DNA from 3 places in the Pseudoalteromonas sp. NFXS39 genome. Region 2 is predicted to be linked to each of the others. Evidence: predicted binding sites of a transcription regulator. Region 2 holds the regulator's gene; each other region holds the start of a gene.
The links. Region 2 encodes sigma-54, which starts transcription at its own class of promoters, with help from an activator protein. Its sites were predicted from a motif close to GTTGGCACGNNNNTNGNNT; they were not measured.

Region 1 (8,057 bases), on a different contig from region 2:
CTTATTCATACGCAAAAGTTGACCGCGCAGAAACTGTTACTGTTAAAGCGCTTAATGAAAATGGTGAAGAATTCAGCTTAGACGCTGACGAGCTATTAGCGATTTGTATTCAGCATGAGCTTGATCACCTTAAAGGCACTCTTTTTATTGATTATCTATCGCCTTTAAAGCGCCAACGTATCCGTAAAAAGCTTGAAAAAGAAGCTAAGCTGGCTGCTAAATCATAAGTTCATCAATAGGAATATCTGTGACACAACCATTACGCATTATTTTTGCTGGTACGCCGGACTTCGCTGCGCGCCATTTACAAGCACTGATTGACTCAGAGCACGACGTTGTTGGTGTTTATAGCCAACCAGATCGCCCTGCGGGCCGAGGTAAAAAGCTAAAAGCCAGTGAAGTTAAAGAGCTAGCACTTGCCCATGACTTACCTGTATTTCAACCGCAATCACTAAAATCTGATGAAGCGCTTGCAGAACTTACAAGCCTAAACGCAGATATCATGATTGTGGTGGCATACGGCTTATTATTACCAAAAGCTATTTTAGATGCTCCGCGCTTAGGGTGCTTAAATGTGCATGGTTCTATTTTACCTCGCTGGCGTGGTGCAGCGCCTATTCAGCGTGCTATTTGGGCTGGCGACCGTGAAACAGGTGTAACAATAATGCAAATGGATGAAGGCTTAGATACAGGCGACATGCTGCATATCAGCCGCTGTCCGATTGATAGCACAGAAACCAGTAGCTCTTTATACAATAAACTAGCTGCGCTAGGTCCTGATGCACTGATTAGTACTATTAATCGCCTTGCTGCAGGTGAAATCACGCCAGAAAAGCAAGATGACACGCAAGCAAATTACGCGAAAAAGTTATCTAAAGATGAAGCCAATATTGATTGGTCAATGGATGCTGAGCAAATTGAGCGTAATATCCGAGCCTTTAACCCATGGCCTGTTTGCTTTACCGAAATGGCAGGACAAACAGTAAAAATTTGGCAGGCAGAAGTTGTATCGCAAAGTGCGCAAGCAGGTGAAATCATTGCTGCTGATAAGCAAGGTATCTTAGTCGCCTGTGGGCAAGGTGCACTTAAAATCACCCTTCTCCAACCACAAGGTAAAAAACCAATGGCTGTTAGTGACTTTCTAAATGGTCGCAGTGATTGGGTTGAACCTGGCTCAGTATTAGGTCAAAGCAATGAGTAATGTAAGAGCACTTGCTGCTGAAACCCTCTACAACGTAGTCGATAAAGGTGCATCACTTAATCAAGAACTACCTTTTGCAAGCCAAGGATTATCACCTAAAGATAAAGCCCTGCTGCAACAGATTTGTTACGGTGTGCTGCGCTATTTACCTAGCCTAGAAAATTATTGCCAGCAACTTTTAGATCAACCGCTAAAAGGCAAGCGCCGTATTTTTCAATTCTTGTTGTATGTGGGTATTTACCAACTTCAACACATGCGTGTACCGCCTCATGCGGCAATCAGCGAAACGGTTAATGCGCTTCAGCAAATGCGCGCTCTTGGTTTAAAAGGCCTGATTAACGCTATTTTACGCAGTTTCCAACGTGAACAAGCTGAGCTTGAAGAAAAAGCACAGCAAATTCCTGTTTGCAAATTTAACCACCCAGGTTGGTTTATCAAACAAGTAACCGCTGCCTATCCTGATAATTGGCAAGAAATCCTTGAGGCGAATCAGCTTCAAGCTCCTATGTGGTTACGAGTAAATCAAGCGCAATACAGCACCCAAGAATACAGTGAGATGCTTAAAGCGAATGATATTGAGCATACCCTCAATGCGAATTTTCCTGATGGTATTAAGCTAGCAAAACCTTGTGATGTATACGCATTACCAGAGTTTGATACTGGCGCCTGCTCAGTACAAGATGCCGCGGCACAATTAGCTGCGCGTTTCCTAGCACCAGAAAATGATGATGTCATTTTAGATGCATGTGCAGCGCCAGGTGGTAAAACGTGCCATATTCTAGAGCTTGCTGATGCCGACGTATTAGCACTTGATAGCGACAGCGAACGCCTAGAACGCGTTAAACAAAACTTAGTGCGTATTGGCTTAACTGCTGATCTACAATGTGCAGATGCATCACAGCCACATATTTGGTGGGATGAACAGCAATTCGACCGTATTTTGCTTGATGTGCCCTGCTCAGCAACGGGCGTAATCCGTCGCCACCCTGATATAAAATGGCTACGTCGTGCATCTGATATTGAAGACCTCGCTAATTTACAAGGCGATATACTAAATAGTATCTGGCCTCTACTTAAGCCTGGTGGTACGTTAGTTTATGCAACCTGCTCTGTATTACCGCAAGAGAACCAACAACAAGTTGCTAAGTTCCTTGCCAATAATCAAAGTGCTGAACACATACCTTTGCATGAAAACGACACCCCTACTTTACCTGGCCTACAATTACTGCCTGGTGAAAGTGATGGTTTCTACTACGCAAAGCTAGTTAAAAAACACTAATAAGAACAAGCTATGAAAATAATCATACTCGGTGCCGGACAAGTTGGTGGCACATTGGCAGAAAACCTCGTCGGTGAGCAAAATGAGATAACCGTTGTCGATATCGACGGTAACCGTTTGCGAGAGTTACAAGATAAGTATGACTTACAAGGTGTTACTGGCCACAGTGCTCATCCCGATGTATTGCGTCGTGCAGGTGCCGAAGACGCCGATATGATTATTGCCGTAACCAGTTCTGACGAAGTGAACATGGTTGCTTGCCAAGTGGCCTATAGTATTTTTAATACACCAACCAAAATTGCCCGTATTCGCTCAGAGCAATACTTAAAGTATCGTGAGAAGCTATTCCATAACGATGACTTACCTGTTGATCACTACATTGCTCCTGAAGCGTTGGTGACTAAATATATTCGTCGCTTAATCGATTATCCGGGTGCTTTACAAGTATTACAATTCGCTGATGGCATGTTATCGCTGGTTGCGGTGAAAGCGTATTACGGTGGCTTGCTGGTTGGTTATGCACTTTCGGCCTTGAAAGAACATATTCCGAATGTCGAAACCCGTGTAGCGGCTATTTATCGTCAAGGTAAAGCTATAAAGCCGCTTGGCACAACCGTTATTGAAGCTGACGATGAAGTATTCTTTATCGCAGCAACCAAGCACATTCGAGCAGTAATGAATGAACTTCAAAAACTCGAACGTTCATACAAAAAGATCATGATTGCCGGTGGTGGTAATATCGGTGCGGGTCTTGCTCGTTCACTTGAGAAGAACCACAGCGTTAAACTGCTTGAGCGCAATAAAGAGCGTGCTGCGCAGCTATCTGAAATGCTTGATAACACCGTGGTGTTTTGTGGCGATGCCTCTGATCAAGAGCTGTTATCTGAAGAACATATTGAACAAGTTGATGTATTCATCGCAGTCACTAACGACGATGAAGCAAACATTATGTCTGCGATGCTGGCAAAGCGTATGGGCGCACAAAAGACCATGGTGCTTATTCAGCGTGGCGCTTATGTTGATTTAGTTCAAGGTGGTGAGATTGATATTGCTATATCGCCCCAACAAGCAACAATCTCGGCGCTATTAACACATGTTCGCCGTGGTGACATTGTTAATGTTTATTCGTTACGTAAAGGTGCAGCAGAAGCAATTGAAGCTGTCGCTCATGGTGATGAGCATACTTCTAAAGTTGTTGGCCGAGCAATTGCAGATATCAAGCTACCAGCAGGAACAACTATTGGTGCTATTGTGCGTAACGATGATGTACTGATTGCCCATGACGATACCGTTATTCAGTCTGGTGACCACGTAATCATGTTTTTGATTGATAAAAAGCATATTACGGTTGTTGAAAAGCTGTTTCAGGTAAGTGCGATCTTCTTGTAAACGAGAGCTTATAAACGAAAAAAGCAGCCATAACGGCTGCTTTACGACTCTTGAAGTGAAAGTACCTAACTTTTCAAAAAGATTCTATTGAATCTGTGCGAACTCTTCTTTCGAAAGCTCGCCATTACCATCGCTATCTAGCTTTGGAAATAACTTTTCAAGCTGCATATTTGCAGACGCTTCTTCTTTACTGATCACGCCATCACCGTCGGTGTCAAAAGTTGCAAAGCTTACACCTTGTGCAAAAGCTGCCGATGATGTTGCTAGTGCTAAAATTGCGATTGTTGTGCTTAACTGTTTCATAATAATTACCTTAAAATTTGAAAAGAGTGAAATCCGTTTCTGAGATCCTTGTTTAGTGGAAACTGGTTTATTACGAGTTAATTACGTTACTCTGCTTCTGAAAATTCTGCTTCAGTAAGAACACCGTCACCATTCACGTCTAAGGTTTTAAACTGCGACATAATTTTTGCATCAACGGCCGCTTCACTTTTACTGATCACGCCGTTACCGTCTACGTCTAAGGTGTCAAAGTCAGTTGCTGCAAAAGCCGCTGAAGAAGATGCAAGTGCGATTAAAGCTAATGTTTTGTTTACTGTTTTCATAATGATATTCCTTCAATATTAAGAGTGTTAGCTGATCGCACTTCCAGTGTTGTCCTCTTTCATGGATTCCCTTATCCACTTAGGCTGTCTTTGGCAGCTCAGAACTAATCAGCTAGATAAACTGGTTTTGCTTAATCACATTAAGCTTTAGAAAATTCTTGTTTCGATAACTCACCGTTACCGTCAGTGTCTAATTCACTGAATTTGCTCATTAGCTCTGCATCAACAGACGCTTCGCTTTGGCTGATAACACCGTTGCCGTCAACATCTAGGGTATCGAAATCACTCATTGCAAATGCTGCTGATGAAGATACAAGTGCCATAAGTGCTAATGTTTTATTTACTGTGTTCATAATGTCATTCCTTCAAAGTGTGTAGTCTTGAGTTAGGAAGTCCTTTTCAATGTGTCCTTACAATGAAATTAAGCTTTAGAGTACTCTTGTTTAGACAGCTCACCATTGCCGTCTGTATCAAGCTCTTTAAATTGGCTCATTAACGTTTCGCTTACTGATGCTTCGCTTTTGCTGATAGCGCCATCGCCATTCACATCGAGTGTGTCAAAATCAGCGGCAAACGCTGCTGATGAGGTTGCAAGAGCTACAAGTGCTAAAGTTTTGTGTAACGTTTTCATAATCACTATTCCTTCAATGTTGTCTCAACTGTGATAGAGGAAATTTTCCTGAATCAGTTTTTCTCTGTGTTCGCTTAGACTATTTCAACTTCAATGCCAAAGTTAAAAAGAATAATAAAATCAGTATCTTGAATTGAAATTTCGAGAATTTATGATGAATAGAGCGATTTATTTGTTGCTGTTTTGCAACAGGCTCAGTGATTGGTTTTACGCTCCCTTTAAAATCAATAAGTTATAAAGATTAAAATGGAGACAATAACGATTAACTCGGATTAGAAAACAAAAAAATGAGGTGTTCGAAAATAAACTCTATCTGAACAACGAAATTTAAAGAAAAAAATCGAAATTAATTTAACTCATAACACATTGATTTTATTGATTGTTTGAATTTATTTATAAATTAATTTTGATATTTATAGGGTTAAATCGGGGAAAATAGCCATTTTGTTGCAAAATGGCGAATTGGTAGCCGGAATTAGCTGTCTAATACCGAAAGGTCAATTAAGTGCTCTTTCATAAACGCTTTCATCTCATCTTCACTTGTATCAAGCTGCACACCCAGCATAAAACCACCCGCTCTTTTGCGAACGCTACATACTGTGCCACTAAACTCTCGTTTACTGAGTGTGATTTGACAGCTTTGTCCTTTAAAAGCGGTTAAGTCGTTACTGCTATTAATATCAAACTGCACGCCCGTAAGTGAAATATCTTTAATAAGTCCCGCCAGTGTTTGCTCTGCAATCACTAAGTTTGCAGGGAATAACGTAGGAATACGCGCTTCACTACGCAAGCTATAAAGCTGTACTTGCTGAGGAAAGTCGAGAAAAATTAAGCGATGTGGATGCGATGCCAAGGCGTTTATTTGCTGACGAAAAGCAATCACTTGCCCACCTCCCGCTTCAAGTACGGCGCGTATAACGACCATTACACCGTCTTTAATGACATCACTACTATTCGCTAAACGCTTTGCTGATGGATAGTTAAGAATGATGTACTGATCATTCATCAAACCAATAAATTCTGTTTTTACCCGTTTACTGTCGGTTGGTGTGGTAATTTCAACATCCACCAAGCTACCTGCAGGGATACAGGTTAGTTTCTCAAGATTGCGTTGTTTTTGAGTTTTTGGCACAGTAATGCCTCCACTTCTTGATAATCACCTTGCTTTGGTTAGCCTCGCCAGAAGGTAGGCGTAAACAGTACTAGTAGGGTGAATATTTCTAAACGACCAAATACCATTGCAATAGTAAGTAGCCATTTTGCCGTATCTGAAATCGCCCCGTAATGAGCAGCGACTTCACCTAAACCTGGGCCTAAGTTATTTAAGCAAGCAGCTGTAGCAGAGAATGCACTGATGTTATCCATACCAGTGCCCATCAGCGCCAACATGATAATGACAAACACCAAAGCATACGCAGAGAAGAACCCCCAAACCGCTTCGACAACTTTATCTGGCAGTGCCTTTCGGCCTAATTTAATTGAGTAGATAGCACGAGGATGCACAAGGCGGTTAAGCTCTCGAATGCCTTGCAAGTATAACAAGAACACGCGAACTACTTTCATACCGCCACCGGTAGAACCTGCACAGCCGCCAATAAAGCTTGAAAAGATAAGTAAAATTGGTAAGAACAGTGGCCATGCCGAAAAGTTATCGGTCGCAAAGCCTGCTGTTGTACTCATTGACACAGCTTGAAACATGGCTTGATCAAGAGTCTCATCACCATCCGCATAAATATTATTTGATGACAACACTGTAAAGCAGACAATTACCAATGCTAATTGAATCAATAAAAACACTTTAAATTCCGGGTCTCGTAAATAGGCCCGAATGCTGCGTGACGATACCGCCGCATAGTGAAGCGAGAAGTTAATTGCCGCAATAAGCAAAAACACCACACAAATAAAATTAATTACAGGGCTATCGAACTGCCCCATTGATGCGTCATAAGTAGAAAATCCACCAATCGCGATAGTAGAGAAGGCATGACAAATTGCATCAAACCAATCCATTCCTGCAGCCCAATATGCCAGCGTACAAGCAATGGTAAGCGACACATAGATATACCAAAGATGCTTTGCCGTATCAGCAATACGCGGCGTCATTTTCGAGTCTTTAACCGGACCCGGTGTTTCTGCACGGTATAGCTGCATGCCACCGACGCCTAGCATAGGCAGGACCGCCACCGCGAGTACGATGATCCCCATACCACCTAACCATTGTAATTGTTGGCGGTAAAATAGGACTGATTTAGGTAGGTATTCAATGCCTGTAAGTACGGTGGCCCCTGTGGTTGTTAGCCCTGAGAAAGCTTCAAATACAGAGTCCGCTAGCGAAAGATTAGGTTCTTGTAAGAACACTAAAGGTACCGCTGCGAAGGTGCCTAGTACCAACCAGAACAATACGACAATCAGGAAGCCTTCACGAGCTTTTAAATCACCATGCTCATGGCGGTTTGGATAATAAGCCGCTAAACCAATCACTACACTAAAAATGAAAGCGAGAACAAATGGCACACCACCACCGTCTTTGTAGATCAAAGACACGAGTGCCGGTGGCACCATAGTGATACTAAATAACGCCACCAGCTGGCCGAGAATTTTTATTATGGTACGAAATTGCATCTAGGCGTATCGCTTTCTTATTAATTGTTTAGCTAATACAGTTTATTGTCTTACAGCCTTAATTGTAAGTAAACGCAATGTATTATTTTTAGATTTCAAACTTTTCTGACTTTTAGGCTAACTGCACCGTGAGTCAGTTCATGAATATCATCAACCGCTTGCTCCGCCTGACGACTATCGATTTCGATTTGCCAAGTGATGTTTTCTGCAAACTGTTTTTCGATATGAAGCACCTGATACTGATTTTTTAATAGCTGCTCTATAGCCCCTTGTACGCTGTAATCACTTTGGCCTATCAGCTCAACACTAGGTACTTTGGTAATAGTTTTA
Region 2 (8,057 bases):
TTATGACGAGCAAGGAAAAATCAGTCATAAAGTAGCTGCGGCTAAAATGGAGTTGTATCAACAATTAGGGTTTACCTTTTTTGAGCAACCTGTATTTACTATTTATGGCGACCAGCAGGTTTGGCAAGTAAAAGCCAAAGAAGCCACTTTATACGAAAATGATCAGCTGATTTTTGAAGGGGATGTAGTTGCTAAAAACTTAACCCATAACGGTATGATCGAAGATATAAAAGCAGAAAACATTAATGTCGACATTAATAAAATGACCATGTTTTCAAAGCAACCTGTAACACTAACAGGACCGAATTTAAAGATTACCGGTAAAGGCTTAAAAGCCGATTTAAAAACCGAAATTGTTGAGTTAACTAACCATACACGAACCATATACTATGACCAATAAACTGAAGAAATTACTCCTGATCCCAAGCTTATTGATTGCGTTTTCCGGCACCGCTGCCGAGCAAACTGGCGCACAAATTAGCATTAGCTCAGATCGCCAAGTTGGTAAACTAAAAGATGGCGTTGGCATATTTGAAGGTAACGTAGAGATCGTGCATGGTAATCGTCGTATTACAGCAGAACGTCTTGAAGCACACGGCGGTGATACCGAAGGTACAGTAGAGCTAATTATTGCAACAGGCAAACCAGCTTACTTCGAAGAAAAACAAACGGATGGTTCCGTAATGAGCGCCAGTGCTGAAGAAGTTCGTTATGATGTTGCGAAACGCTTCTTAACCTTAAACGGTGAAGCTGAAGTTACCCAAGCTGGTCAAAAAGTAACAGCGAAAAGCATTACCTATGATATGGCTCAGCAGCTTATCAGTGCTGAAAAAGACGAAAACTCATCAGATCGTGTACACACTATTTTAGTACCTGTTGAAAATAAAAAAGACAATAAAGGCCAACCATGAGCACATTAAAAGCAGAGCTTTTAGCTAAGAGCTACAAAGGCCGCCAAGTGGTTAAAAATGTCGGTCTGGAAGTTGAAGCAGGCAGTATTGTTGGCTTGCTTGGCCCAAATGGTGCTGGTAAAACCACGACTTTTTACATGATTGTAGGCCTAGTTCCGAGCGACAAAGGTAAAATTAGCATCGATGATAACGATATTACCCTTTTGCCAATGCACAGCCGTGCGAGGTTGGGTATTGGTTATCTACCGCAAGAATCTTCGATTTTTCGAAAGTTAACAGTTTACCAAAACTTGATGGCTATTTTAGAGACTCGTAAAGATCTAAATAAAACCACGCGGGAAGAAACTCTAAATAGCTTATTAGATGAATTTAGCATCCAACACATCCGTGATAGTCAAGGTATGGCGCTATCTGGTGGTGAACGTCGCCGCGTTGAAATTGCTCGCGCATTAGCCGCTAATCCTAAATTTATCCTTTTAGATGAGCCTTTTGCTGGTGTTGATCCAATTTCAGTGTTAGATATAAAGAAAATTATTGAGCACCTAAAAAATCGTGGTATTGGTGTACTAATTACTGACCATAATGTTCGAGAAACCCTTGATGTTTGTGAAAAAGCCTACATTGTTTCTCATGGGGAGCTAATTGCATCAGGCACACCTGAGCACGTATTAGCTGACCAAACTGTACGCGATGTTTATCTAGGCGAGCAATTTAGGCTGTAACCATTACGCCACCGACTAGAGCATCTGCTAGACTTATAACAATGACAATAAATCGATAATAACTTAACTGTCTTTGCACAGTTATCGATAACTTAAAAAAAGGATTGTTAGGGATACATGAGGCAATCATTACAGCTGCGCATGGGCCAGCAACTTACAATGACTCCACAACTGCAACAAGCTATTCGTTTGTTGCAGCTCAGTACATTGGATCTCCAACAAGAAATTCAAGAGGCGCTAGATAGTAACCCTTTACTTGAAGTGGAAGAAGCGGATTACAACGAAGAAAGCATCGGCAAAAATGAGCAAAAAGCTGAATCTGACGATGTGCAAGTCAGCGCTTCTGCAGACGAAGCACCTAGCGAATATGAACAAGAAAGCAGTGATGCTCTAAATAAAGACACTGTAAGTGACGATTTAGCCATGGATGTTACATGGGATGAGTACATGAGTGCCGCTCCATCAACATCATCAGGGCCAATGCCAGAAGATGAATCTATTTATCAAGGTGCATCGACCGAAACCCTTCACGAATACCTTATGTGGCAATTACAGCTAACTCCCTTTAGTCCGACTGATGAAGCGATTGCTGTGGCAATTGTTGAGGCTATCGATGACTCTGGTATTTTAACGGTAAGCTGTGAAGATATCGTCGAGAGCTTTAATCAAAATAGTGATGAAGAAGAAATCGAACTTGATGAAGTCGAAGCGGTCCTAAAGAGAATTCAATTGTTTGATCCTGTCGGTATTGGCGCGCGTAGTTTACAGGAATGCCTGTGTATTCAACTTCGCCAATTCGATGCAAACACGCCATATTTAGCTGAAACTAAAATGGTTTTATCTGAGCATATCGAATTATTAGCGAGTCGCGACTATCGAACTTTGATGAAAAAGACTAAGCTTAAAGAAAATGAGCTTAAAGAAGTAATGACGCTAATTCACAGCTTAAACCCTAAGCCTGCGGATAGCATAGTACGCGAAGAGTCTGAGTACGTCATACCTGATGTATCAGTGAAAAAAGTAAAAGGTCGCTGGGTGGTTGAGTTAAACCCAGATAGTATGCCAAAGATTAGAGTGAACAGCCAATATGCGGCTATGTCTCGCTCTGTTAAATCAAGTAGCGACAGCCAATTTATTCGCTCTCACTTACAAGAAGCAAAGTGGTTTATTAAGAGCTTAGAAAGCCGTAACGATACACTATTAAAAGTGACCAACTGTATCGTTCAACAACAACAAGCTTTCTTTGAGCATGGCCCAGAAGCAATGAAGCCGATGGTGCTAAATGATGTTGCTGAAATGGTCGAAATGCATGAATCGACGATTTCACGAGTAACAACGCAAAAATATATGCATACCCCTAGGGGTATTTTTGAGTTGAAATATTTCTTCTCAAGCCATGTCAGCACTGAAAATGGTGGTGAGTGTTCTTCAACAGCAATACGCGCTTTAATCAAGAAGTTAGTCGCTGCAGAAAACTCGGCTAAACCATTGAGTGATAGCAAAATTGCAGATATATTGGCTGAGCAAGGAATTAAAGTAGCTAGACGTACAATTGCAAAATATCGTGAGTCTCTAGCAATACCTCCGTCTAATCAGCGTAAGAGTTTGATTTAGACGTTTTACATAGAAGGAAAAATGCTTATGCAACTAAATTTAACTGGTCGTCATGTAGAAATCACTGATTCATTAAGAGACTATGTAAACACCAAGTTTGCGAAACTAGAAAGGCATTTTGACCATATTAATAATGTTCATGTCATTCTAGATGTAGAAAAATTAAGCCAAAAAGCAGAAGCAACTTTACATGTAAACGGAGGCGAATTGTTCGCTTCTACAGAACATCAAGATATGTACGCAGCCATTGACTCGTTGATCGATAAGCTTGATCGCCAAGTCATTAAACACAAAGAGAAATTAGCTCGACATTAAATTATGAAACTAAGTTCACTTACTAATCAGGACTGCAGCAAAGCTGCGGTCCTTTTTAATAGCAAAAAAAGAATTCTTGAATATATCAGCGAACTGGCTCACCAGCAGCTTCCTCATTTATCTCAACAAGATATCCTAAATGCTTTACTCAACCGAGAGAAGCTAGGTAGCACCGGTATTGGCCGAGGTATTGCTATTCCACATGGCCGAATGAGTGGCGCCGATGAACCTCAGGCGTTTGTCATAGTGAGTGAATCCCCAATCAATTTTGATGCAATTGATAATCGCCCTGTTGACATTTTCGTAGCACTCATCGTACCAGATGGTGACTCTCAGCTTCATCTAAAGACCTTATCAACAATTGCTGATAGACTTAAAGATAAAGAGTTTTGTAAACAGCTGCGTAGCGCTACTACCGATCAGCAACTGTTTCAGGTTATATCAGCAGAGGCATAAATGGAATTAATCATTATCAGCGGTCGCTCAGGCTCAGGTAAATCGGTCGCTTTACGAGTACTTGAAGACTTAGGTTATTATTGCGTTGATAATATTCCAGTCAATTTACTGCCTTCGCTCGTGCGTAGCGTATCAGATAACTACGATAAAATAGCGGTCAGTATTGATGTGCGTAACCTTCCAAAAGAGCAGCAAGAATTTAATGATATTCTTGAGTACCTTCCTGGTTTCGCAAATCCAACACTTTTTTACTTAGACAGTGATGACCAAACCCTGATAAAACGCTTTTCAGAGACTCGTCGTTTACACCCATTATCCATTGATTCTTTGCCACTTGATCTGGCTATTAAACAAGAAAAAGTCTTACTCGATGTGTTGATCACTCGTGCTGATTTTATGATTGATACCACAGATCTCAGTGTTCATCAGTTAGCAGAATCAATTCGCGAAAAGATTTTGGGTAAAAAGGATAAAAAACTGATTATCACTTTTATGTCTTTCGGGTTTAAACACGGTATTCCAAAAGAAGCTGATTACGTATTTGATGCACGTTTTTTACCTAACCCACACTGGGAACCTGATTTGAAGCCGCTAACGGGTCTAGATCAACCAGTAAAAGATTACTTAGCTAGCCACAGCATAGTGCAAAAGTTCACATGGCAAATTCAAACATTTGTGCAAACATGGCTACCACATTTAGAGCGTAACAACCGAAGTTACCTTACCATTGCCATTGGTTGTACTGGTGGCCAACATCGCTCTGTTTACTTAGCGCAAACAATTGGTGAGAGTTTTGCTAAAAGCCATGACAATGTAAAAATTCGCCACCGTGAACAAGACATTTAATTAGGCACTATTATAATGCGCGCTGAAGATACCTTTTTAATTCAAAACAAACTCGGCTTACATGCTCGCGCAGCCACTGTTTTAGCCCAATTAGCACTACAATTTGATGCTAAAATTACGCTTTATCAAGACGATAAAGAAGCTGAAGGTGACAGCGTATTGGCGTTAATGCTACTTGAAAGCAGTCAAGGTAAAGAAGTTAGAGTCGTTTGTGAAGGCCCTGATGCTGATGCAGCATTAACTGCAATCGGTGAATTAATCGCACAGCGCTTTCACGAGCAAGAATAGCATTTGCTAAGCCTTCAAGATTTACGGTAAACTTAATTAGGATATTTGAAATTCCCTTTAAATATCCTACTTTTATATCGCTCGCTTTTCTAAGTTGCAAAACTCTTAATAAATTTATCACAGTGCGACGATATCTCTGCAAATACACCACAAAGCAACTATGCTGTATTTGCTCAGCCTATATAAACTTTTTTCAGTTGTAAGGACGCCAATGCCAGAAGCCTTTGAACAAGATTACCCACTACAACAACTCAAACAAGTGACCAAGTCACTCAATAGTGGTCAATTTGTTCAAGTGCGCGGTATGTTAGCCAAAACGGCGCCTTGTGATACAGCCCTTTTACTTGAGTCTTCTCCCCATAAAATTCGTCGTATGCTTTGGCAGCTGGTTGATCCAGATGTGCGTGGTGATGTTCTAGAAGAACTGTCTGAAGATGTACGTCTTGGTATTATTGCGCAGATGGAACCTGAGCACATTGCTGCCGCCACCGAGGACATGGACGACGATGACTTAGGTGAGGTTTTACGTAGCCTTCCTGATACCGTATATCAAGACGTAGTTAGTGCAATGGACTCGCAAGATAGAGAAAGGGCTACTCAGGCACTTTCTTATCAAGAGCGCTCTGCCGGTGCCTTGATGAACAGCGATACGGTAACAATTCGCCCAGATGTTACTTTAGATGTAGTGCTACGCTATTTACGCCTACGAGGTGAGCTACCAGAAGGTACTGATGACTTATACGTTGTTGATAAGCATAACTGCTTCCTAGGAGCACTTTCGTTAACTACACTGCTGACAAGCCCATCTGATAAAATTGTTCGCGATTTAATGGATGAAGATTGTGAGTCTATACTTATTTCAATGGATGAAAGTGATGTAGCACAACTTTTCGAACGTCATAACTGGATTTCAGCCCCGGTTGTTGATGACAACGCACACTTGCTAGGTCGTATTACCATCGATGATATCGTTGACGTAATCCGCGAAGATGCTGAACATAGCATGCTAAGCCTCGCTGGTCTTGATGACGAAGAAGATACCTTTGCGCCAGTGCTAAAAAGTTCGCAACGTCGCTCTATTTGGCTTGGAGTTAACTTATTAACCGCATTGCTAGCAGCAATTGTGGCAAGCTTTTTTGAAAATACCTTAGCAATTTTGCCTATTTTGGCAGTACTCAATGGTATCGTACCTTCAATGGGTGGCGTTGCAGGCAGTCAAACTTTAACACTGGTTATTCGTGGTATAGCCGTTGGCCATATTAATCAAACTAACCAACGCTTCTTATTACTCAAGGAATTAGCGATTGGCGCACTGAATGGCGTTATTTGGTCGATATTAATTGCCGGTGTTGTTGCCCTATGGCAATGGGACTTTAAGCTCGGTGCAGTATTAGCCTTTGCAATGTTTATGAACCTGGTTGCTGCAGGTATTGCGGGTGCAAGCATTCCATTAATTCTCAAGAAAATGAAAATTGACCCTGCCCTCGCTGGCAGTGTGGTACTCACAACCGTTACCGATATTGTCGGTATCTTTGCCTTCTTAGGTACTGCAACGTGGTTATTAATCTAATCTGAAAACGGCCCTTTAAGGGCCGTATTTATTTTTATTTACTTGCACGCTGCTTATTTTTACCAACTCTTGGTTTAGTATTGGCCTTTTTAAACTGGCTAAAACCGGTATGACGAGTCAGTGCCGCGCGGCCTTTACCGCCCTTCCCTTTAGCTGCTTTCTCGTTGCGACCTTCTTCCGGTACCAAACAGTTTGGCCCCTTACCGATTAGATTCGCTTTGCCCATTTTTCTTAGCGCTTCACGGATCATCGGCCAACCAGCAGGATCATGGTAACGTAAAATCGCTTTGTGTAAACGACGCTGGCGGGCGCCTTTTGGTACAGGCACTTGCTCAGTGTTATTTTTAATATTGCGTAACGAGTTCATCTCAGTATGATAAATCGTCGTTGCGTTGGCCATTGGCGACGGATAAAAGTTTTGTACTTGATCAAGCTTAAAGTCATTACTCTTTAACCAAAGCGCCATATTAACCATGTCTTCGTCTTTAGTTCCTGGGTGAGCAGAAATAAAGTACGGGATCAGATACTGCTTTTTACCTGCTTCTTTTGAGTATTTATCAAATAGCTCTTTAAACTTATCATAAGCACCCATACCCGGCTTCATCATCTTAGATAATGGGCCATCTTCGGTATGCTCAGGGGCAATTTTTAAATACCCGCCTACGTGATGGGTAACCAGCTCTTTTACATAGCGTGGATCTTCAACTGCTAAGTCATAGCGTACGCCTGAAGCAATTAAGATTTTCTTCACACCCTTCACATCTCGGGCTTTTTTATAAAGCTCAATGGTTGGCGTGTGATCCGTGTCCATATGCTTACAAATATCAGGATAAACGCATGATAAACGACGGCAAGTACTCTCTGCTTTTTTACTCTTACAGCGCAACTTATACATATTCGCAGTCGGTCCACCTAAGTCAGAAATAACCCCTGTAAAGCCCGGTACCTTGTCACGAATTTGTTCAATTTCATCAATAATTGATTGCTCTGAACGGCTTTGAATAATACGCCCTTCGTGCTCTGTGATCGAACAGAAAGAACAACCACCAAAGCAGCCACGCATAATGTTCACTGAGGTTTTAATCATTTCATACGCAGGGATTTTGTCATCACCATAACTTGGGTGCGGAATACGTTGGTATGGCAAACCAAATACACCATCCATTTCTTCTGTTTCTAGTGGAAATGCTGGCGGATTTACCCAAATAGAACGGTCGCCATGACGTTGAAATAACGCACGTGCACAGCCTGGATTTGTTTCTTGGTGCAAAATACGCGACGCATGGGCATAAAGCGGCTTATTCACACTCACTTGCTCAAACGCTGGCAGTTTAA
Region 3 (8,057 bases), on a different contig from region 2:
TTCTGCGATTAACTGCCAATGATTATCTGCGATGGTTTGCTCGCCATAACTTTGGGTAATTAAATCGATATCATCAGGGTGTAAGTGAATACGTACTTTCGCTTGTTCTTCACCCAAAGCGTCAATAGCCTGCTTTAAAGCATGCAAAATGACTTCTGGTGAAGTTTTAATTTCTTGATAAACTAATACTTCAGTTAACATGACCGCTAGCTGCACTAACTGCTTTTCTGCACTTTCATCTACTTTAGATAAAGGCTGAGAAAGGCTATCGAGCAAGCTTCTCAAGTTAGTGAGCTGCTCTTCTAAAATAGGCTTAATTTCTTCTTGGCCTTGCTCCTTACCAAGCTCAACACCTTCTTTAAACCCCGCTTCTTTACCTTCATGAGCGCCTTTTTCAAAACCGTCTATGTAACCTTGCTCATGGCCTTGCTTTAGCCCCTCTTCAAAGGCATCTTGACGGATTTTTTCAAGTTCAGCCATAGTCAATGACGGGATTTCAGGCTCTTCTGGTTGTTCGTCAGCTTGTTGTTTTTGCTGTTCTTTACGATATAAATCAGCTAGAGGCGTGCCGTATGCAGTTGAGCGCCCAGCAAGTTTTTTTGTATCTTGCGTAACTTCAGGGATTGGCCAGTTTTCAAGTAATTCATCAGCAGCTTCGCTGGCATGCACTGGACGTCCGGTATGAAAAGAAGACTTACTCATGGCTTACAGGAACTCCTCACCACCACCGCCACCAAGCATAATCTCGCCTGAGTCAGCCAAACGACGTGCCGTAGAAAGAATTTCTTTCTGTGCAGCTTCAACTTCACTAATACGAACAGGGCCCATCGCCTCAAGATCATCAGCGAGTAATTCAGCGGCACGTTTTGACATGTTACTTAAAATTTTCTCTTTCAATGCTTCATCTGTGCCTTTAATTGCTTTCATTAATACGTCTTGCTGTACTTCACGAAGAATCGCTTGAATACCACGGTCTTCAACATCCATTAAGTTCTCAAAGACAAACATAAGGTCTTGGATTTGCTGCGACATCTCTTCATCGTGTTCACGGATTGAATCCATTAACTGACCTTCAACATTGGTATCTAGGTAGTTCATGATATCAGCAGCAGCTTTCAAGCCGCCCATTTTCGCAGCTTGCGCACCAGCTTGACCGGCGAATTGTTTCTCCATGATTTCATTCAACTCTTGTAATGCTGCCGGTTGAACTTCTTCAAGATTAGCAATACGCATAGTTAAATCTAAACGCACTTTCTCTGGGAATTGCGACAAAATTTCTGCTGATTGCTCTGGTTCTAAATAAGATAAAACAATGGTTTGAATCTGAGGGTGCTCATTGCGAATAATATTCGCCACTTGTTTTGAGTCCATCCACTTCAGTGAATCAAGACCTTTCGCACCTGACCCCATGACAATTTGGTCAATAAGGCTGGCGGCTTTATCTTCACCAAGCGCTGCGGTAAGCGCTTTTTTGATAAAGTCTTCAGACTGGAAGCCAATGGTACTGAAGCTTTGAATTTGCTCAATAAACAAATTATGGACTGCACTAATTTTCGCTTGCGATAAATCATCAAGCGCAGCCATTGCCATCCCCACTTTTTGCACTTGCTTAGGCTCTAAGTGTTTAAGGATTTGCGCAGCATCTTCTTCTGATAAGCTCAGCAATAAGATTGCCGCCTTATCAACGCCGTCTAATTTATCAACATCAAACGCCGGTGGTAATTGTTTTTGTTCTTGATCAGTCATCTTCTGTTAACCACGCTTTCACTACTTGAGAAGACAGTTCTGGTTCATTTGCAACCAATGCACGAACTGCTTTGAGTAAATCTTCATCGCCATGTAAGTCTGGCAGCTGTAGTGTACCATCACTTGAGAATCCTACAGCAGCAGAGTCAAAGTCTTTATTTAGCATATCTAGCGTGCTATCACCAATATCTACACCAGCACTTAATGCATCTTCATCATATTCCTCTAGTGTATCGTCTGGGTAAATTAGACGTTTCAACATAGGTCTTACTACAAAGACAATCAATACAATGATAACCAGAGCACCTAATGCTAAGCGTAGCATCTTCATGAACCAATCTTGCTCCCAAAGCGGAACTTCAATTGCTTCCCCAACATCTTCACGAACAAATGGTACTGTTACAACTTCAAGTGCATCACCACGTTGCATATCAAAACCAACACCACCTTGTAGTAAGCGACGAATATTTGACAATGCTTCTACAGAGCGAGGAACCATGGTTGTTTCACCGTTTTCACCCACTTGCGGCACATAATCAACGGCAACTGAAACGCTTATGCGACGGATAACACCGGTTTGCTGACGCTTATGCGAAATAGTTGTATCAAGCTCGTAGTTGCGTGTTGCTTCTTTATGCGAACGGCTAGGATTCGTTGCTGAACCCGCACTACCTTGGCCAGCAATTTCAGGAATATTAGAGTTTACTGGCGGCTGATTAGTTAGCGCACCAGGAATGCCGACAGCGAGGCCACCTATGTTATTTTCTTCGAAAGTTGTTTCACTGCGCACTGCCGGTAAATCTGGGTTATAACGTTTTTGTGTTTCTTCGACTGCGCTGAAATCCATGTTTAAATCGACTTGTGCAGTATAGTTACCTAAGCCCACTACAGGAATTAGAATACTATCGATTTTATTTAAGTACTCTTCTTCACGCTTACGCTCAATTTCATACTCTTTACGAGAGCGTGCCGCGAGTGAGTTTTGTGAACCAGAATTAAGTAAGCGACCATTTTGATCAGTCACGGTAACACGCTCTGGCGATAAACCTTGTACCGCTGAGGCAACAATATCAACCACTGAGTCAACTTCTTCACCATCAAGCGAACGGCCACGTTTTAAGGTTAGCACTACTGTAGCTGAGGGCTGTTTTTCGCGACGAGCGAATACGTTTTCTTTTGGAATAGCTAAAAGTACTTTGGCGCGAGTAACATTTTTTAGCTCTTCGATGGTACGCGCAAGCTGTTGCTCACGACCATGTTTTAAACGTTCACGTTCAAGGCGTTGGCTTACACCAAATCCCATGTCTTGCATGATGATGTCAGTACCTGAGCTTGGCGCTTGCTCTAGGCCTTCACGAGCCATCAATAGCTTTATGTTTTGGTATTCACCTTCTTCAACAGAGATGACGTTACCATCGAGTTCGTAATCAATCTTTTGAGCGTCTAAAAAGTCCAACGTTTGAATAAGCTCTTCCGTTGGCATTTTACCAAGCGGACGCATATCTGGCTGACGAGCCCAAATAATAATGAAAATTGCGATAGCCAAACAGATTGCCAAAGCAATCACTAAGGTAACCTGACGTAAAACGTCTACTCCGTTTAAGGCACTTAGGTAGCCTGACTTTTGCTCTTGTTGATCATCGGTATCGGTTGAATCGATACCACCGCCTGCTAAGGCTAGATCAGTTGATTGATTAGATTGCGCCACAATAATTCTCCACTACCTAGTTACACAGGCATGTTCATGATTTCTTTATAAGCTTCAACAAGTTTGTTTCGAACCTGAACCGTTGCTTCAAATGCCACTGATGACTTTTGCGAAGCAATCATCACATCAGCTAAAGAAACACTGCGGTCGCCCATTTCCATTGCCGTTACTTTTTGCTTAGCGTCTTGTTGTAAGCCATTCACTGTATCAAGTGCATTAGTAAGTAAATCACCAAACTGTGCCGACGATGTTGGCTGAGTTTGTGTTGGTAAATTATTAATTGAGTTGCTACGGCCTGCTTCTAAGGCCATAGATTGCATTTCTTGAAATAATGCGCTGTTTTGAACTTTCATAATACTCTCTGACAATGCAGTTTACTTATGAACTGATAAAGCACAAACCGTGCCACAAAATAAACACAAAAATTTCAACAACTTAAGTAGTAATCTTGGTTTGTCAGAGTTTTGACAGCAAACAAGCTCACAAAAATGTGAGCTTGTTTGCTTAACTTTTTGGAAGGAATCTATGCAGGTAAGGCTATACCTAAGTCTCGCATTTGCGCCAGTTTATAACGTAAAGTGCGTGGACTAATACCTAAGGTTTCTGCAACCTCTTTACGCTTACCATTACAGCGCGCTAAGGTTTCTAAAATAATACGATGCTCTTTATCTTTCAGCTCGTCTTTGTAATTACCTTGCTCGCTTACTTGTGGCACGGTATCTAAATTAACCTCTACAGGCTGCTCTTGATAAGCCGGTGCATTGTGTGATGGCATAGCGACTGGCTTGATATCCGCAGATAACAACTCTTCAATAAAAACATCGTCTTGATGAATACTATTACCATCACATAATATCAACGCCCGTTGAATAACGTTATCAAGCTCTCGTACGTTACCTGGCCAAGCATGCGATAGCAGCTTTTGTTTCGCACTCTCACTTAGTTGAGCGATAGGCTCTTTACTTTTAAGGCAATGACGCTCTATCAAATGCTCAGCCAATACAATAATATCGCCAGGACGCTCAGCTAGTGGTTTCCACATTAGCGGGAACACATTTAAGCGATAATATAAATCTTCTCTAAATAGATTTTCGCTCACCGCTTCTTTTAAATCTCGGTTACTTGTGGCGAGTACGCGAACATCAAGTTCAATAGTTTTACGTCCGCCTAAGCGCTCTACTTCGCGCTCTTGAAGTACACGCAGTAATTTAGCTTGTAAGCCTAAATCCATCTCAGTAATTTCATCAAGTAAGATGGTACCACCTTGAGCTTGCTCAAATTTACCAGGACAGGCTTGAATAGCGCCGGTAAACGCCCCTTTTTCGTAACCAAATAAGGTTGCTTCAAGCATATTTTCCGGAATAGCCGCGCAGTTAATAGCAACAAAGGGGGCATCGCTACGATTTGATTTGTCGTGGATAAAACGAGCCAACACTTCTTTACCCGAGCCACTTGGGCCGAGTACCATAACACTGGCATCGGAGCGCGCAACTTTACTCGCAAGTTCTAATAGTTTAATGCTCGATGGATCGGCAACAATTGGGCCATCAGTTTCTTTTTCCTTTTCAGGCAAATAACGGCTCACCATGTTAAGAAGCACTTCTGGGGCAAACGGTTTTGCCATGTAATCAATCGCGCCTAGACGCATTGCTTCTACAGCATCATCAATGGTGGCATAGGCCGTCATCATTAATACCGGAAGCTCAGGATAATTAAGTTTAATGCTACGTAGTAGGTCAAGGCCGCTCATAGCGCCCATTTGCACGTCGCTAACAACCAATGAATAGCTATTTTGCTTAAGCAAGATCATCGCTTGTTCAGCGCTATCTGCAGCAACGCAATCAATACCCGACATTTCAAGGGTATCGATTAGCGCTTCTCGTAAGCCTGCGTCGTCTTCAACGACTAAAATAGAGTTAGTATTCATTTTGCCTCCGCTGACATTGGTTCTGCACTAATTGGCAAGATCAAACTAAAACATGCTCCCCCATGAGCATTATTAGTCACTTCAACCCGTCCTTGGTGCGCATTGGCGACTGAACTTACAACTGCAAGTCCAAGCCCCGTGCCTTGGCTTTTGGTAGTGTAAAAAGGTTCGAATAATTTGTTGGCATGGCGTAAATCAACACCTGGGCCATTATCACTGACACTGATGCGAACACAGTTTTCGCTAGTTTCGTCACGCTCAGCACTCAGTGTTACCACAGCCTCAGAGCCAATGATTTGAATACTGTTATGGATCAGGTTTTGAATAGCGCTCGCCAGAGCGCTTTTATTACCCACAATTTCAATATCTGGCTCTGGTAAGTTCACGCTAAGTTCACTGTTATTTTGAGCAACCATAGCATCAGCACCCGCTTTTACTTCATTAAGTAACTGCTGCATCGACACACTTTCAACCACTTGTTGCTCGCCACTTTTGGCAAATAACAGCATGTCATTCACTTGGGTTTCTAAATCTTTTAAACGCGACATTAGCTTTGTATGAAAATTACCACGAGAACTTTCTGGGAGACGCTTTGAGCCTAAATTTGCGGCATATAACATGGCAGCAGATAGCGGCGTCCTGACTTGATGAGCAAGCGAAGCAACCATTTTGCCAAGCGCACTTAAGCGCTGCATATGTGCCATCCGCTTTTGTAAACGTCTGGTTTCAGTTAAATCTGTCATTAAAATTAACTGTCCTGGCTCTGGGGCAAGCGCAGTAATATCAAGCTTAATTAAACGTCCATCTTTGAGTGATACTTCATGCCCATCATCTTGTTGTGGTCGAAATGAACGTTGAATAACGCTAAACCACTTTTCACCTTCAAGTGGCTCACCTAGCATATCAATGGCAATTTGATTTGCTTTCGCGATCATACCTCGGCCATCTAAAACAACTACACCTGCGGGCATAGTATCCACCAAATGACCCAACCAGCTGGCTTGTTGGCGCAACTCGCTCAACTCACCCACATACTCTTCTTGTAGTAAGCATGGGTTATATTGTTTGGCTGTGATAAATTGTGGTTTTAGGACATTTGCTAAGGCCATAATCAATACTCAAAAAATCGTGTCTACCTAGCTAAATGCACAATTCGTACCAAATTTATTTTTGTTTTATTTCAATAAATTAAAGACAAAAACAACACTGACAAAAAAATGACAATCGCGAGGGAATAATGCCAAAAGAACACCATTGTCGTTGCCCATGGCTCGATACCAGCAAAGAAGATTATGTGGCCTATCATGACCAAGAATGGGGGGTGCCATTATATGATGATCACCGTTTATTTGAGTTTATAACCTTAGAGTCAGCACAAGCGGGACTGAGTTGGTATACCATACTTAAAAAGCGTGATGGCTATCGCTGTGCCTTCAAAAACTTTGTAGTTGAAGAGGTTGCCCAAATGACCGAAGACGACGTCGAACGGTTAATGCAGTTTGAAGGCATTATTCGTAATCGCGCCAAAATAGCTGCGACTATCAATAACGCACAACGTTTTATTGAGATTCAAAAAGAGTTTGGCAGCTTCTCAAACTACCAATGGCAGTTTGTCGATGGCAAGCCTTTGGTAAACAACCTTGATAAATTAGAAGACTATCCGGCTATTACTGAAGCCTCAACAGCATTTGCCAAAGATTTAAAAAAGCGCGGCTTTAAGTTTTTAGGTCCAACCACTGTGTATGCGCATATGCAAGCCTGCGGCATGGTAAATGATCATAGCAATGATTGCTTTAGAAAGGCTGAGATAATCAGTGAGTACGAATAGATAAAATCGAGGAAGTCACCTAACGCGGCTTAGTCGCGCGTTAGGTTATATTTCTTCATTTTTTCGACCAGTGTGGTACGGCGAACACCTAAAATTTCTGCTGCACGTGCAACAACATAATCGTAGCGCTCTAATGCTTGGCTGATTAAGCTGATTTCTAGCTCAGCAAGATACTCTTTGAGCTCAATGCCTTCATCAGGGAGTAAACCTGAGTCAACCGTTGTTGCTGGGGTATCAGGTTCTTCATCATCATAATCACTAAAGCCTGTGCTGAAAATATCGTTGAACGCATCTCGCTCCATCAACTCTTCAGGGTACTCAGGTTCATAAGCCTCAACTTCGATATAACGATATTTAGCTGGAAGGTCTGGCACATCAACCACTTTATCAGGAAACATGATCACCATACGCTCAACTAAATTAGCAAGCTCACGAATATTCCCCGGCCACGCATGCTCTTTTAAGCTTTGAATCGCACGCTCAGTAAATTTGGCCGTTGTGCCACTTTGCTCGTTAACACGACGCATTAACTCTTTTAAAAGCAGAGGAATGTCGTCAGCACGCTCACTTAGCGAAGGGTTTTCAATTGGAAACACGTTTAAGCGATAAAAAAGGTCTTCACGGAAGTCGCCCTTTTCAATCATTTCTTCAAGGTTACGGTGAGTTGCAGCAATAATTCGTACGTCAGCTTGAATAGGCTTAGTACCCCCTACTCGCTCATAGCTACGCTCTTGCAACACACGTAGTAGTTTAACCTGCATTTGCAAAGGCATATCACCAATTTCATCTAAAAACAGCGTGCCGCCTTGCGCTAATTCAAAGCGCCCTTTTCGTGCAGAAATAGCGCC

Region 1: J3455_RS19050 (EF-hand domain-containing protein) is a predicted target of sigma-54. The motif match lies at 5,188-5,206, and genes of this name have one in related genera.
Region 3: fliE (flagellar hook-basal body complex protein FliE) is a predicted target of sigma-54. The motif match lies at 3,846-3,864, and genes of this name have one in related genera.

Annotation. Positions count from the first base shown of each region.
Region 1 is NZ_JAGDEC010000014.1:10,059-18,115, forward strand. Features, by position in the region: gene def (peptide deformylase) at 1-227, shown strand, start outside; gene fmt (methionyl-tRNA formyltransferase) at 248-1,201, shown strand; gene rsmB (16S rRNA (cytosine(967)-C(5))-methyltransferase RsmB) at 1,194-2,480, shown strand; gene trkA (Trk system potassium transporter TrkA) at 2,493-3,869, shown strand; gene J3455_RS19035 (EF-hand domain-containing protein) at 3,954-4,172, opposite strand; gene J3455_RS19040 (EF-hand domain-containing protein) at 4,259-4,474, opposite strand; gene J3455_RS19045 (EF-hand domain-containing protein) at 4,615-4,827, opposite strand; gene J3455_RS19050 (EF-hand domain-containing protein) at 4,896-5,105, opposite strand; gene J3455_RS19055 (flagellar brake domain-containing protein) at 5,581-6,237, opposite strand; gene J3455_RS19060 (TrkH family potassium uptake protein) at 6,276-7,727, opposite strand; gene J3455_RS19065 (YigZ family protein) at 7,823-8,057, opposite strand, start outside.
Region 2 is NZ_JAGDEC010000007.1:146,703-154,759, forward strand. Features, by position in the region: gene lptC (LPS export ABC transporter periplasmic protein LptC) at 1-400, shown strand, start outside; gene lptA (lipopolysaccharide transport periplasmic protein LptA) at 390-911, shown strand; gene lptB (LPS export ABC transporter ATP-binding protein) at 908-1,633, shown strand; gene J3455_RS14415 (RNA polymerase factor sigma-54) at 1,751-3,247, shown strand; gene hpf (ribosome hibernation promoting factor) at 3,275-3,562, shown strand; gene ptsN (PTS IIA-like nitrogen regulatory protein PtsN) at 3,566-4,018, shown strand; gene rapZ (RNase adapter RapZ) at 4,019-4,864, shown strand; gene J3455_RS14435 (HPr family phosphocarrier protein) at 4,880-5,152, shown strand; gene mgtE (magnesium transporter) at 5,364-6,722, shown strand; gene J3455_RS14445 (YgiQ family radical SAM protein) at 6,757-8,057, opposite strand, start outside.
Region 3 is NZ_JAGDEC010000002.1:179,908-187,964, reverse strand. Features, by position in the region: gene fliH (flagellar assembly protein FliH) at 1-702, opposite strand, end outside; gene fliG (flagellar motor switch protein FliG) at 706-1,746, opposite strand; gene fliF (flagellar basal-body MS-ring/collar protein FliF) at 1,739-3,454, opposite strand; gene fliE (flagellar hook-basal body complex protein FliE) at 3,475-3,807, opposite strand; gene J3455_RS04405 (sigma-54-dependent transcriptional regulator) at 3,978-5,381, opposite strand; gene J3455_RS04400 (sensor histidine kinase) at 5,378-6,490, opposite strand; gene J3455_RS04395 (DNA-3-methyladenine glycosylase I) at 6,619-7,209, shown strand; gene J3455_RS04390 (sigma-54 dependent transcriptional regulator) at 7,239-8,057, opposite strand, start outside.